DNA from 3 places in the Vibrio sp. 378 genome. Region 2 is predicted to be linked to each of the others. Evidence: predicted binding sites of a transcription regulator. Region 2 holds the regulator's gene; each other region holds the start of a gene.
What was found. Region 2 encodes PurR, which represses purine synthesis genes. Its sites were predicted from a motif close to TNANGNAAACGTTTNCNTNA; they were not measured.

Region 1: R7Q48_RS22170 (uracil-xanthine permease family protein) is a predicted target of PurR. The motif match lies at 2,313-2,332, and genes of this name have one in related genera.
Region 3: metK (methionine adenosyltransferase) is a predicted target of PurR. The motif match lies at 1,430-1,449, and genes of this name have one in related genera.

What each region holds. Positions count from the first base shown of each region.
Region 1 is NZ_JAWOUO010000021.1:5,222-9,494, reverse strand. Features, by position in the region: gene recG (ATP-dependent DNA helicase RecG) at 186-2,267, shown strand; gene R7Q48_RS22170 (uracil-xanthine permease family protein) at 2,500-3,888, shown strand; gene envZ (two-component system sensor histidine kinase EnvZ) at 3,960-4,273, opposite strand, start outside.
Region 2 is NZ_JAWOUO010000004.1:94,480-98,752, forward strand. Features, by position in the region: gene R7Q48_RS09200 (DUF2007 domain-containing protein) at 1-151, opposite strand, end outside; gene R7Q48_RS09205 (TVP38/TMEM64 family protein) at 172-858, opposite strand; gene R7Q48_RS09210 (TfoX/Sxy family DNA transformation protein) at 973-1,563, opposite strand; cyclic di-GMP riboswitch class I at 1,680-1,769, opposite strand; gene purR (HTH-type transcriptional repressor PurR) at 2,057-3,061, opposite strand; gene torD (molecular chaperone TorD) at 3,529-4,176, opposite strand.
Region 3 is NZ_JAWOUO010000006.1:17,357-21,629, reverse strand. Features, by position in the region: gene tkt (transketolase) at 1-1,279, opposite strand, end outside; gene metK (methionine adenosyltransferase) at 1,595-2,749, shown strand; gene R7Q48_RS12515 (DUF2189 domain-containing protein) at 3,152-3,949, shown strand; gene R7Q48_RS12510 (SprT family zinc-dependent metalloprotease) at 4,018-4,273, shown strand, end outside.

The DNA of each region.
Region 1 (4,273 bases), on a different contig from region 2:
GCTGATAGTATTAACTTCAGCGACATACTTGTTGGAAATAGGCTCCTGATGTCGCTAAAGCTCCTCGGAATGATAGGTTATCAGTCAAATCATGACACTAACTAAAGCATGACTATTTTTTCCTGTACAAAAACACAGCTCCATGGTTAACATACTGCTATGTTAACCATTTTCTTGAGCCCTCTATGTCCGCCCAAATGTTATCTGCCGTCCCATTAACCTCCCTTTCTGGAGTTGGCGCGAAAGTCGCAGAAAAACTCGTCAAAGTTGGCTTACATAGCGTTCAAGATTTGCTGTTTCACCTTCCGTTACGCTACGAAGATCGTACTCGTATTTACCCTATTGCCAAACTGCATGCTGGCCTTTGGGCGGCAGTGCAAGGTAAGGTCATGGCAGTCGACACCATCTTCGGTAAGCGCAAAATGCTAACGGTAAAAATCAGCGACGGTAATGGCACTATCACGCTGCGCTTTTTCAACTTTACCGCAGCCATGAAGAACAATTTCACGCAAGGTAAGTTAGTACATGCTTACGGTGAAATTAAGCGCGGTGGCATGGGTTTGGAAATTGTTCATCCTGACTACAAGTTTTACGTCAGCGAGCAAAAGCCCGATGTAGAACAGAGCTTAACCCCTGTTTATCCCACCACCGATGGTTTACGCCAAATCACATTACGCAACCTTACCGAACAAGCTTTAGCCCTGCTTGATAAAACCGCAGTGCAGGAATTACTTCCAGCGGGGTTGTATGACCATCAAATCACGATGTCGCAAGCGCTGCACACCATTCATCGCCCACCACCAACCATTAATTTAGATGAGTTTGACGAAGGCAAACATCCTGCCCAAATCCGCTTGATCATGGAAGAATTGCTCGCACAAAACTTATCGATGCTGGCGGTGCGTAGCAAAGGTCAGAAGGATTCAGCGCTACCTCTCGGTCCTTGTCATAAACTAAAAACGCAGCTTTTAGCCCAACTGCCTTTCTCTCCTACAAACGCTCAAACCCGAGTAGTACAAGAGATTGAAGCCGATCTAGAAAAACCGCACCCAATGATGCGATTAGTGCAAGGCGATGTTGGTTCGGGGAAAACATTGGTTGCCGCTTTGGCCGCTGTTAGAGCCATTGAGCATGGCCATCAGGTGGCACTCATGGCGCCAACCGAACTATTGGCCGAGCAACACGCTATCAACTTCGCAAACTGGTTTGAAACAATGGGCATTCAAGTCGGTTGGTTAGCGGGCAAACTCAAAGGTAAGGCAAAGGAAGCCGAGTTGGCTCGTATTGCCAGTGGTGAAGCACAAATGGTAGTGGGTACTCACGCGCTATTCCAAGAGCACGTTGAATTTCATCACCTTGCTTTGGTCATCATTGATGAACAGCACCGCTTCGGTGTCCATCAGCGATTAGAATTGCGTGAAAAAGGCGCAAAACAAGGCGCCTATCCACATCAGTTGATCATGACGGCGACGCCTATTCCTCGCACCTTAGCCATGACCGCTTACGCCGATCTGGAAACTTCCGTGATTGACGAGCTACCACCGGGTCGAACGCCGATTCAAACCGTTGCCATTCCAGATACAAAACGTGACGAAATCGTCGAGCGTGTCCGAAATGCCTGCTTAAACGAAGGCAAGCAGGCATATTGGGTGTGTACCCTGATTGATGAGTCGGAAGTATTAGAAGCGCAAGCCGCGGCAGATACCGCAGAAGAGCTTCAACGTAAGCTACCGGACGTAAAAATTGGTCTAGTACACGGACGAATGAAGCCCGCAGAGAAACAAGCGGTGATGCAAGATTTCAAAGACAATAAACTGCATTTGCTGGTCGCAACGACAGTGATTGAAGTTGGTGTGGATGTACCAAACTCTAGCTTGATGATCATAGAAAACCCTGAACGTCTTGGTTTGGCACAATTACACCAGTTAAGAGGTCGCGTGGGCCGAGGTTCCGTTGCTAGCCATTGTGTACTGCTGTACCACTCTCCGCTGTCAAAAACCGCGCAAAAACGTCTCGGAGTACTACGTGAAAGTAACGATGGCTTCGTCATTGCACAGAAAGACCTAGAAATTCGTGGCCCTGGAGAACTATTGGGTACAAAGCAGACAGGTCTTGCTGATTTCAAAATCGCAGACTTAGTTCGAGATCAACGCCTGATTCCCGAAGTTCAGCGCATTGCGCGTCATATTCATGACAATTACCCGTCTAACGCAACAGCGATTATCGATCGCTGGTTGGGTGAGCGGGATATTTACTCCAAAGCGTAATGATTGAAAGCGAGCCAAATGGCTCGTTTTTTAATGCGCCAAAAACAAAGCAAACGTTTGCTTTTTGAGTAAATCTCTCTATAATCGCGCACAAATTTTTAAGTGTGTTAGATCACACTCCACCAACCTGAGTTGACTCTGATTAACAGCAATCACAGGTAACGACGTCAACTCCACCCTGCTCTCCCATTCAGCGAGAACTAGGGAAATATTGCGACTAGCGAGACAAACAATGACAACTTCAAACCGATCTTCGGAACTGGTCTATCAACTCAACGATCGACCACCTTTGCCTCAAACCATTTTTGCCGCACTTCAGCACTTATTGGCGATGTTCGTCGCGGTTATCACTCCGTCACTGATCATCTGTCAGTCTTTGGGTGTACCAGCAGACCAAACGAATACCATCATCAGCATGTCTTTATTTGCGTCAGGCGTGTCTTCGTTTATTCAAATTCGCACCATTGGCCCAATTGGCTCTGGTTTGCTCTCTGTTCAAGGTACCAGCTTTAACTTTTTAGGTCCTATTATTGGTGCAGGCCTATCGCTGAAAGCCGGTGGAGCAGACATCAGCACCATGATGGCTGCCATTTTTGGTACGATTTTAGTCGCATCATTTGCAGAAATTTTCCTATCTCGCGTGTTGGAGCATGCCCGCCGAATCATCACTCCGCTCGTTTCAGGCATCGTCGTCACTCTTATCGGTCTCACACTGATTCAAGTCGGCTTAGTATCAATGGGCGGTGGCTACGCAGCATTAAATGAAGGAACCTTCGGCAGCTTAGACAAACTTGCTCTGGCTGGGACGGTACTTGGATTAATTGTGATTTTAAACCGCTCGAAAAACCCATACATCCGTGTGGCTTCAATCGTGATTGCGATGCTAGTGGGCTACATCATGGCGTATTTTATGGGGATGGTAGATACTTCTCAGCTAGGCGCAACCGAGATCGTAGCACTGCCCGTACCAATGCAATATGGCTTATCGTTTGACTGGTCTCTGTTCATTCCGCTGGTACTGATTTTCTTTATTACCGCACTAGAGGCCATCGGTGATATTACCGCAACATCTGAAGTGTCTGGTGAGCCAGTAAAAGGCCCAGTGTACATGAAACGCATTAAGGGCGGTGTGTTAGCAGACGGCTTAAACTCTGCAATCGCAGCCGTTTTCAACAGCTTCCCGAACTCAACGTTTAGCCAGAATAACGGCATCATCATGCTAACAGGAGTCGCGAGCCGCTACGTGGGTTACTTTATTTCTGGCATGTTAGTGATTCTTGGCTTGTTTCCTGGCGTCGCTAGCTTTGTTCAGCTGATTCCTGAGCCAGTACTTGGCGGCGCAACGATTGTCATGTTTGGTACGATTGCTGCCGCTGGTGTGCGTATTATCTCTCGTGTTGAGCTCGATCGCCGCGCAATTCTGATCATGGCCTTATCCTTCTCAATGGGACTTGGTATCGCACAAAAACCAGAGATCCTGCAATTTATGCCAGAATTTATTAAGAGTATTTTCTCAACTGGTGTTGCAGCAGGTGGCATCACAGCGATCATTTTAAATCTACTTCTGCCAGAGAAACTGGAAGACGAAGATGAACTTCCTCAGGAAGTGAAAGAGTCTTAAGATTATTGAGAATAAGAAAAGCCCAACCTATTTAGGTTGGGCTTTTTGTTTAAAGGGTGCAGGCCATCGACTTACTTGGTAGGAAAGCTGATTTGAGCGATTAAACCGCCTTCACTGCGATTACGCATCACCACAGAGCCTGAATGTTGGCTGATTATACGCTTCACAATCGCCAACCCTAGCCCAGTGCCTTCACTACCGCGAGCGGTGTCACCACGCGTAAAGGGTTCAAATAACCTCGCGATTTGGGAATGCTCGATACCCGGTCCGTTGTCCTCTACTGAAATCCACACTAGCTGCTTATCTGCTGTCACACCAGTGCTGATTTTGACCCAGCCACTGCCATAACGTAGCGCATTCACAACTAAGTTACTGATCGCCCGCT
Region 2 (4,273 bases):
ACACATAAGGATCGGTATCATCACCAAACGGCAGTTCTCCTTTTAAGCCGAAAATACCTTCTCCACGAACTTCACAGTAAATTTGTTCCACTTTAAGCAGCTCACATACAATGTGTGCTTCTGCTGGGTTTTTAGCGATAAATATTTTCATCAAAATACCCACTTCACCAATTACGAGTTTTGCTGACTTGGTGTCGGCCTTACTTTATTCATAACCCATTTAGTGATGATTGGAAATAGTCCCAATAGCGCAAAAGACGCTAATACTGCGGGTGAAACAATGCCCGATAGGCTTTCAATTGTTGCTAATTGAGTACCTGCATTCAGATATACGGCTGTGCCTGGCAGCATACCTATTTGGCTAGTGAGATAAAATCGACCTACAGACATCGGTGTTAAGCCCATCAGTAAGTTGATTAGAAAGAAAGGGAATACAGGGATTAGGCGCAAGGAAAATAGATAAAAAGCTCCGTCTTTTTCGACACCTTGATTAATTGCGTTGAGTTTATTTCCGAATTTGTTTTGTACCCAGTCACGCAATAAGTATCGGCTGCTCAAGAAGGCCAGTGTTGCCCCCATAGTGCTAGCGAAAGAAACCAGTAGCAAGCTTGTCCAAAAACCAAATAAGGCTGCACCAAGTAAGGTGACTACTGCCGCTCCTGGGATAGAAAAAGCGGTAATTGCAATGTAGGTAAAAAAGTAAATCGCAGCCGAGAATACAAAATTCTGATCGAGGTATGTAGTTAGTGCTTCTTGTTGGGCTTTTGCATTCTCTAAGGTTAAATACTGGCCAAAGTTAATACCTAAAAAGACGATAGCCGCTAGTAGGATGAGACCTAATATCAGTTTCTTATTCATAATTTTGATTCCAATTTGGGATATATGTAATAAGACAGTAGGAAAACCGAAAAAATTTCACAAAAAAACCGCAGATTAGACTGCGGTTTTACAAGATAGTTTTTAGGTCGACTTTTATTGGAGGCCGTTCATCAACTCATCTCGGCGAGCTTGAGGTACCACACTCCAATGAGTGCCGTTGATAGCACCTTCTAGTGCCCATAGCAACTCAATGTTGACGGTTGCAGAGTGCGTATCTCTTATCGCTTTATAGGCGTTAAGCGCACCTTCCTCTTCAAGCTTCTCTACGGATTCGATGCCGGCTTTTTTTAGCATGCGCTCGGTAGCCAGTCGTAAGTTAGGCAAATCTTTCAAACGGTTAGGCTTTGTACTTGCTTGCTGTTCTTTCTCAAGCTTTGCCTTTTTCAATGATTGATTCGCTACTTCGATTAAGCGTTCGCTTGATTCCCATAAATCGCTGGAAATAGCGTAGTACTTTGTAACGACTGGGAAGCCACGTTTTTTATAAACGTAAGGCTTTAGCCCTTGTTTCTCGAAGTCAGATGAAGTTTTTTGGTCTGCTCTGATATGAAGCTGATTGTTTACCACTAGTGCAAACATTGTTTCATCAGCGAATAGTCCGAAGCCACCAAACATTGAGCGCGACTTGATATTACCAAGTGCCTCAAATAGCTTCATAGAGTCTTTGAGTATCGGTTTATCCATGTTTTGTTATCTCGGTGTAATTAATATTACGCCACCAAAAGTCAGGTCCGAGAGAGTAGCAAACATGCGTAAAAACAATGTCATTACAGAGTAAAGTCATTGCTTACACACTTGCCATCGGTAACCCCGCTACCTTCCATATCGTAATATGGTTCAGGCCGGAGGCTTTGCGTCCCACTCTTTCGAATGGTTTGCCCTGTGCGTGACACAATGAGCATACTTCTTATATTGAATTAACATCACGGTTTAGCGTTAAAAGTGTGATTTCGGTTCAATAAAAATGATAGATTGAATGCTCTATTTTGCATATGGAAAGGTGCAAATTGGCCTTTGAAAAGGAGTTCTTAATATATATTACATTTATATAAAACAGGGAGTTAACGTTAGTCAATTGTTATTAGAGTGGTGTGAAGTATTAGAGAATGCTTAATTTTTCCAAAAAAATAAGCGCCCCTGTAGAGCGCTTATTTAACACGGTTAAATACAGTGAAATTTAGTTCATTTTTTTCACAGTATTTCGAATTACAAGCTCAGGTTGCATTTCGAAAATTCGTTTTTCGTGTTCTTTATCTTTGATACGCTCAAGTAGAATTTCGAATGCATTTTTACCAACACGACGTTTAGGTTGGTGGATAGTCGTTAGCGGTGGAGAGAAGTATTCCGCAAGCTCGATGTTGTCGTAGCCGATCACTGAAATATCTTCAGGAATTTTGATCCCGTTTTGTTGCAAGCGGCTCATTAGGCCTAGAGCCATTGTGTCGTTAAAACAGAATACCGCCGTCGGGCGCTTGTCCATTGCGGTAATTTTATCTGCAACTAATACGGCCGTATCACATTCAAAGTTACCTTCAAGGATCCAGTCTTCATTTACAGCTAGGTTCGCTTCGCTCATTGCGCGACGGAAACCTGCAATGCGCTCTTGGCAAGCAAGCTTTTCAAAATGACCGCTTAGACAAGCGATATCCGTATGACCATTGTCAATCAGATGTTTGGTTGCAATGTAGCCACCTTCTTCTGAGTTATCCATGATCTTGTCTGCTTGTGAGCTCTCTGGGCCCCAATCCATGACCACTTTAGGAATGTCCGCATGACGGTCAAGCATCTCTTTTAGTTCTTCGGTTAAGTCAGAACACATCACTAGGATGCCATCAACGCGCTTTTCAGCCAGCATACGAATGTAATCGCGTTGTTTTTCGTAAATCCCGCCTGTGTTACATAAAATCAGAGTATAGCCTTGGCGGTAACAGTAGCTCTCAACGCCATCAATCACTTCTGAGAAAAATAGGTTAGTTGATTGAGTTACTAACATGCCAATCGTACGAGTTGAGTTGCATTTTAGGCTGCGTGCAACGGCACTTGGCGCGTAATTCAGCTCGTCAACGGCTTTCATTACTTTTTCTTGCGTTGCTTCTGCAACGAAACGCGTTTTATTGATAACGTGCGAAACTGTCGTAGTGGAAACGCCGGCTAAGCGAGCAACGTCTTTTATCGTGGCCATAAATGGTGTCCTGTATCGAGCTACTGAAATATGTCGTATTGGATGTACCTGATGCTCTAATGGTTTCACACCTAGCAATCTAAAATTGGCGCTAAGTGTCTCGGCAGCGGTTGATCCAAGTGCGACAAAAGGGTGCGTAGCAGCATCGGTCGATGAATTTTATCTTTTTCTATCTGATGAGAAATTGCCATCAACCTGTTAAGAAAACACAAAAACCGCTATATTTCAGCGGTTTACATATAAATCATATTTAATCGTTTGCGCTCACATTTTAGCCCTATGTGGACTGACTAGCAATGTTTTCAGCAAGAGATTTGTGTATTTGAAGTCACATTTTGACTGCTAAATAACCAAGCGTCTTTGCGCTAAGTTAAGGCAAACGAATATTATACCCAAGTTACTTACAATCGGTCACTTTCAGGCACACAGGAAGCCCGATAGGCAGGCTCCCTAAAAATAGGCGGCAATTATTCACCAAGAAGGTAGGCGCTGTCTAGTTTACAAAATGCAACTAATAGTTTCGCGACACTTGAGTAAAATCCAAATTCATCGAATTTTTTACATTTGTCTGAAAACTGAGGTAACCAAGACATCAATTGTTGCTGGATAAAGTCGTTTTGTTTAACGAAGGCTTCTTCCATGTGTTTTTCTTGTTCAAGCTCGTTTGAGCGGATAATCATGTTCCCGAGAAAGTCGAGCTCAACGGCTAAGTGATCCGCAGGTTCCTTTAGGTTTTCGTCTACTTGAACGCCAAATTCAGCCATCAACTTTTCCATTTCCTCAGCTGGCTTGTCATTCAGTAAACCTGATTCACCAATGTACATGGATGCGTAAGGAAGAGCGCCGTATTTTTCTGTCTTCAAAAACAGTTCACAAAAGTCAGCTGCAAGCTCTAGTTGTGCATCTTCACGATCTTGTAACCGATTCAATGCATCAACTAGGCTATCAACGGCTGGTTTTAGCGACTCATTTTCACCTAAACCTGCGAGAAAACTGCGAATTTCAACACTGTGATAGGCTTCCAATTCTTTCTCTGTTAGTTCTTTTGCGAACAAGCTCGAAAACCACCAGTAAATTTCAGCGCGTTTTTCATTAAAAGCTTTCACTTCTTGCATTTTGGGCTCCTGAATGATGCTTCAAGTCATGCATCACAAAGTCAATTAGGGATATCCCCTAAGTGTAATCAATTAAAATGAATAGCAGTAACTATAA
Region 3 (4,273 bases), on a different contig from region 2:
AACCACCGTGCAATGCGATACCGTTGATGATAGCAGTCATACCGAATTCGCGTACACCGTAGTGGATGTAGTTGCCAGAGAAGTCCTCCGTTTCTAGAGACTTAGAACCAGACCACATGGTCAGGTTAGAAGGCGCTAGGTCAGCAGAACCACCCATAAACTCAGGAAGCATTTGACCAAACGCTTCTAGTGCATTTTGCGATGCTTTACGTGATGCAATGTTCGCTGGGTTTGCTTGAAGATCGGCAATGATTTGGTTCGCTTTTTCTTCCCACTGTGCAGGAAGTTCGCCGTTTAGACGTCGTTTAAGCTCTGCCGCTTCAGCAGGGTAAGCTGCAGCGTATGCTTCGAATTTTTCATTCCAAGCTGCTTCTTTCGCGGCGCCCGCTTCTTTTGCATCCCACTCAGCGTAAACATCTGCCGGGATCTCAAATGGGCCGTACTCCCAACCTAGGTATTCGCGAGCCGCTTGGATTTCATCGTGACCTAGTGGTGCACCGTGACAGTCGTGCGAACCAGACTTGTTAGGAGAACCGAAACCGATAATTGTTTTGGTACAGATAAGCGTAGGACGTGGGTCCGCTTTTGCTGCTTCAATTGCTGCGTTGATCGCGTCTGAGTCGTGACCATCGACTGCTGGGATTACATGCCAGCCATACGCTTCAAAACGCTTAGGTGTATCGTCAGAGAACCAACCTTCAACGTGACCGTCGATAGAGATGCCGTTGTCATCCCAGAATGCAATCAGCTTGCCTAGACCAAGAGTACCTGCAAGAGAGCATGCTTCATGCGAGATGCCTTCCATTAGACAGCCGTCACCCATGAACACATACGTAAAGTGGTCAACGATATCGTGACCTTCTTTGTTGAACTGTGCCGCTAGTGCTTTCTCTGCGATCGCCATACCAACAGCGTTAGTGATGCCTTGACCTAGAGGACCCGTTGTTGTCTCGATACCAGGCGCGTAGCCGTACTCTGGGTGACCTGGGGTTTTTGAGTGCAATTGACGGAAGTTTTTCAGATCGTCAATAGATAGCTCGTAACCGCTTAAGTGCAGTAGAGAGTAAATAAGCATTGACCCATGACCGTTTGACAGCACAAAGCGATCGCGGTCGGCCCACTCTGGGTTTGAAGGGTTATGGTTTAGATGAGAGCGCCAAAGAACTTCAGCGATATCAGCCATACCCATTGGTGCGCCTGGGTGGCCTGAGTTAGCTTGTTGAACACCATCCATGCTTAGAGCACGAATTGCATTGGCAAGATGTTTACGAGACGACATGTCTGCTCCTGAGTACATTAAGCGAAACGAAAAGTAGGTCATAATTCTCTCAAAGCCCTGTTGGGTGTGCAAACGTTTTCCAATCCAAAACCTCACAAATATTGCACCTTTCGCGCCAAATCGTTCGAAGTTCTTAAAATTATCAATAAATCAGGCAAACGTTTGGTTATAACAAAAACCAAAAAAGAGCTTGTAATTCGAGCAATCAAATTTAGAATAGACGTCTAGATGTAGATACACCTACAAAAATTAGTATTAATTTGCGCTGGAGAGTTTATCATTCCCCAGTTTTAAACCAGATATAGTGGAGCTAACATGGCTAAGCACCTGTTTACTTCTGAGTCAGTATCAGAAGGTCATCCAGATAAAATTGCAGACCAGATTTCTGATGCGGTTCTTGACGCGATTCTAGAGCAAGATCCAAAGGCTCGTGTTGCATGTGAGACTTACGTTAAAACCGGTATGGTAATGGTGGGTGGTGAAATCACGACTTCAGCATGGGTAGACATCGAAGAGTTAACTCGTGAAACCGTTCGTGAAATCGGCTACGTACATTCAGATATGGGCTTTGACGCAGATTCTTGTGCGGTACTAAACACAATCGGTAAACAGTCGCCAGATATCAACCAAGGTGTTGATAAAGCTGACCCTAAAGAACAAGGTGCAGGCGACCAAGGCATCATGTTTGGTTACGCTTGTAACGAAACTGAAGTACTAATGCCAGCGCCAATTACTTACTCTCACCGTCTTGTTCAAAAGCAAGCAGAAGTTCGTAAAAACGGCACACTACCTTGGTTGCGTCCTGATGCAAAATCTCAGGTAACATTCCAATACGATCAAGGTAACATCGTTGGTATCGACGCGGTTGTTCTTTCAACTCAACACTGTGATTCAATCTCAACTTCAGACCTGCGTGAAGCGGTAATGGAAGAGATCATTAAGCCAGTGCTACCTTCTGAGTGGATCAACAAAGAAACAAACTTCTTCATTAACCCAACCGGTCGCTTCGTAATCGGTGGTCCTATGGGTGACTGTGGTCTAACTGGTCGTAAGATCATCGTAGATACCTACGGCGGCGCAGCTCGTCACGGTGGCGGTGCGTTTTCTGGTAAAGATCCATCAAAAGTTGACCGTAGTGCAGCATACGCAGCACGCTACGTAGCGAAAAACATCGTAGCGGCAGGCATGGCTGACCGTTGTGAGATCCAACTTTCTTACGCAATCGGTGTTGCTGATCCAACGTCTATCATGGTGGAAACGTTCGGTACTGAGAAAGTACCTCACGACATCATCATTGAAGCGGTTCGTCAATTCTTCGACCTACGTCCATACGGTCTACAAGAAATGCTTAACCTTCTTCAACCTATCTACAAGAAGACAGCGGCATACGGTCACTTCGGTCGTGAAGAATTCCCGTGGGAAGCGACAGACAAAGCTGCACTTCTACGCGATTTCGCTGGCATCAAATAATCAAGCCAAGCAAGAATCAATCAAGCCCTCGCCTATGGCGGGGGCTTTTTATTTTCAGCAACTTTTATCCAGCCATTTCGGCTCATACCGCCCTGACCCACAAAGCAGTCCTGTTTCTCCCTCATTTTTTATACCGAATAAATTTTAAGCAATTATTTGTAAATTATCCCATCTCCGCCAATAGTTAAAATATTGTTAACTCCAATTTAAATAGAGACGTCGGATGCTGGCGACTGTGGAAGCACACTTAAGTAAAGACATGAGTCAGGCATCTTTATGGCCGATACCAAACTAAGCCAATGCTCAGATGTAAACTTGAAAAAGTCGCTTCAAGTTTGACTGAACAAAAACCGCTGTCAGTTGGTATAAGCGGATAATGTGGGAATAAATCAAGGAGGAGTTATGCCTCGAACTGTTAATCCATCGGACTTCCACAACAAGCGAAAGGAAGTGCCAGACAATGAATACGCCAGAACCATACCGTGCAATACGGTCAATCTTTCTGCACCTTTTCATTGGCTCGCATTAGGTCTGCATGATTTCGTGCGAATGCCGCTTATTAGTGCTTTCTATGGCATCTGTTTTATGGCAGCAGCCATAGGCATTGTTTTGCTCGTACAGTGGCAAGGCACACACTTGGTCGTCATGCCCAGTTTGATTGTTTACATGTTAATCGGTCCGTTTCTCGCGCTCGGCTTGTATGATGCCAGTTGGGAGAGAGAGCGCGGACACAAAGCAAGCTTGTTCCATTCAATGAAAGCGATCGGTCGTAACTCAACATCTCAATGGGCGTTCGCCGTGTTACTCGCAGTGTGTATGATATTTTGGATGCGCATTGCCGCTCTACTTCATGCGCTCTACCCTTCTGTTCAAGGGGCACCTTTAAGTGAGTTTCTACCCTTCCTTGTCATCGGCTCTTTAGTTGGCTTTGTTTTGGCTTGTGTGGTGTTTAGTATTTCAGCCTTTTCTATTCCGCTCATGATGGAGCGTCGCGTAGACATGATGACCGCTGTATTTACCAGCTTTAATGCCGTGAAATCCAACATTCCAGCAATGATTGTTTGGGCAGCGATCATCTGTGGCGGTATTCTTATCGGCTTTGCGACCTACGGGATCGGAATGTTGTTTACCATGCCAATTCTAGGCTACGGTACATGGCACGCTTACCATGCCACCATCAAGAAAAAACACACACCATAATTAACTGATGCTATGATCTGGCCCTCGCAAATGCGGGGGCTTTTTTATTTGATTTATCGAGGTGAATTGTGGATATAGAACTCAGCTATAAAGCCAAGCAAGTGATGGCGGGCTGTATCGCGATGGCGGAACAAGCTTTCAAACGTTCTTTCCCGATTCCAACAATCACCTTCGACGTCCGTGGGAAAGCGGCAGGAAAAGCCTACCTTCAATTAAATCAAGTACGCCTAAACCCTGTTTTATTTCGCGAAAACACCCAAGCATTCTTAGATGAAGTCATTCCTCATGAAGTAGCACACCTGATTACTTATCAGGTTTACGGGC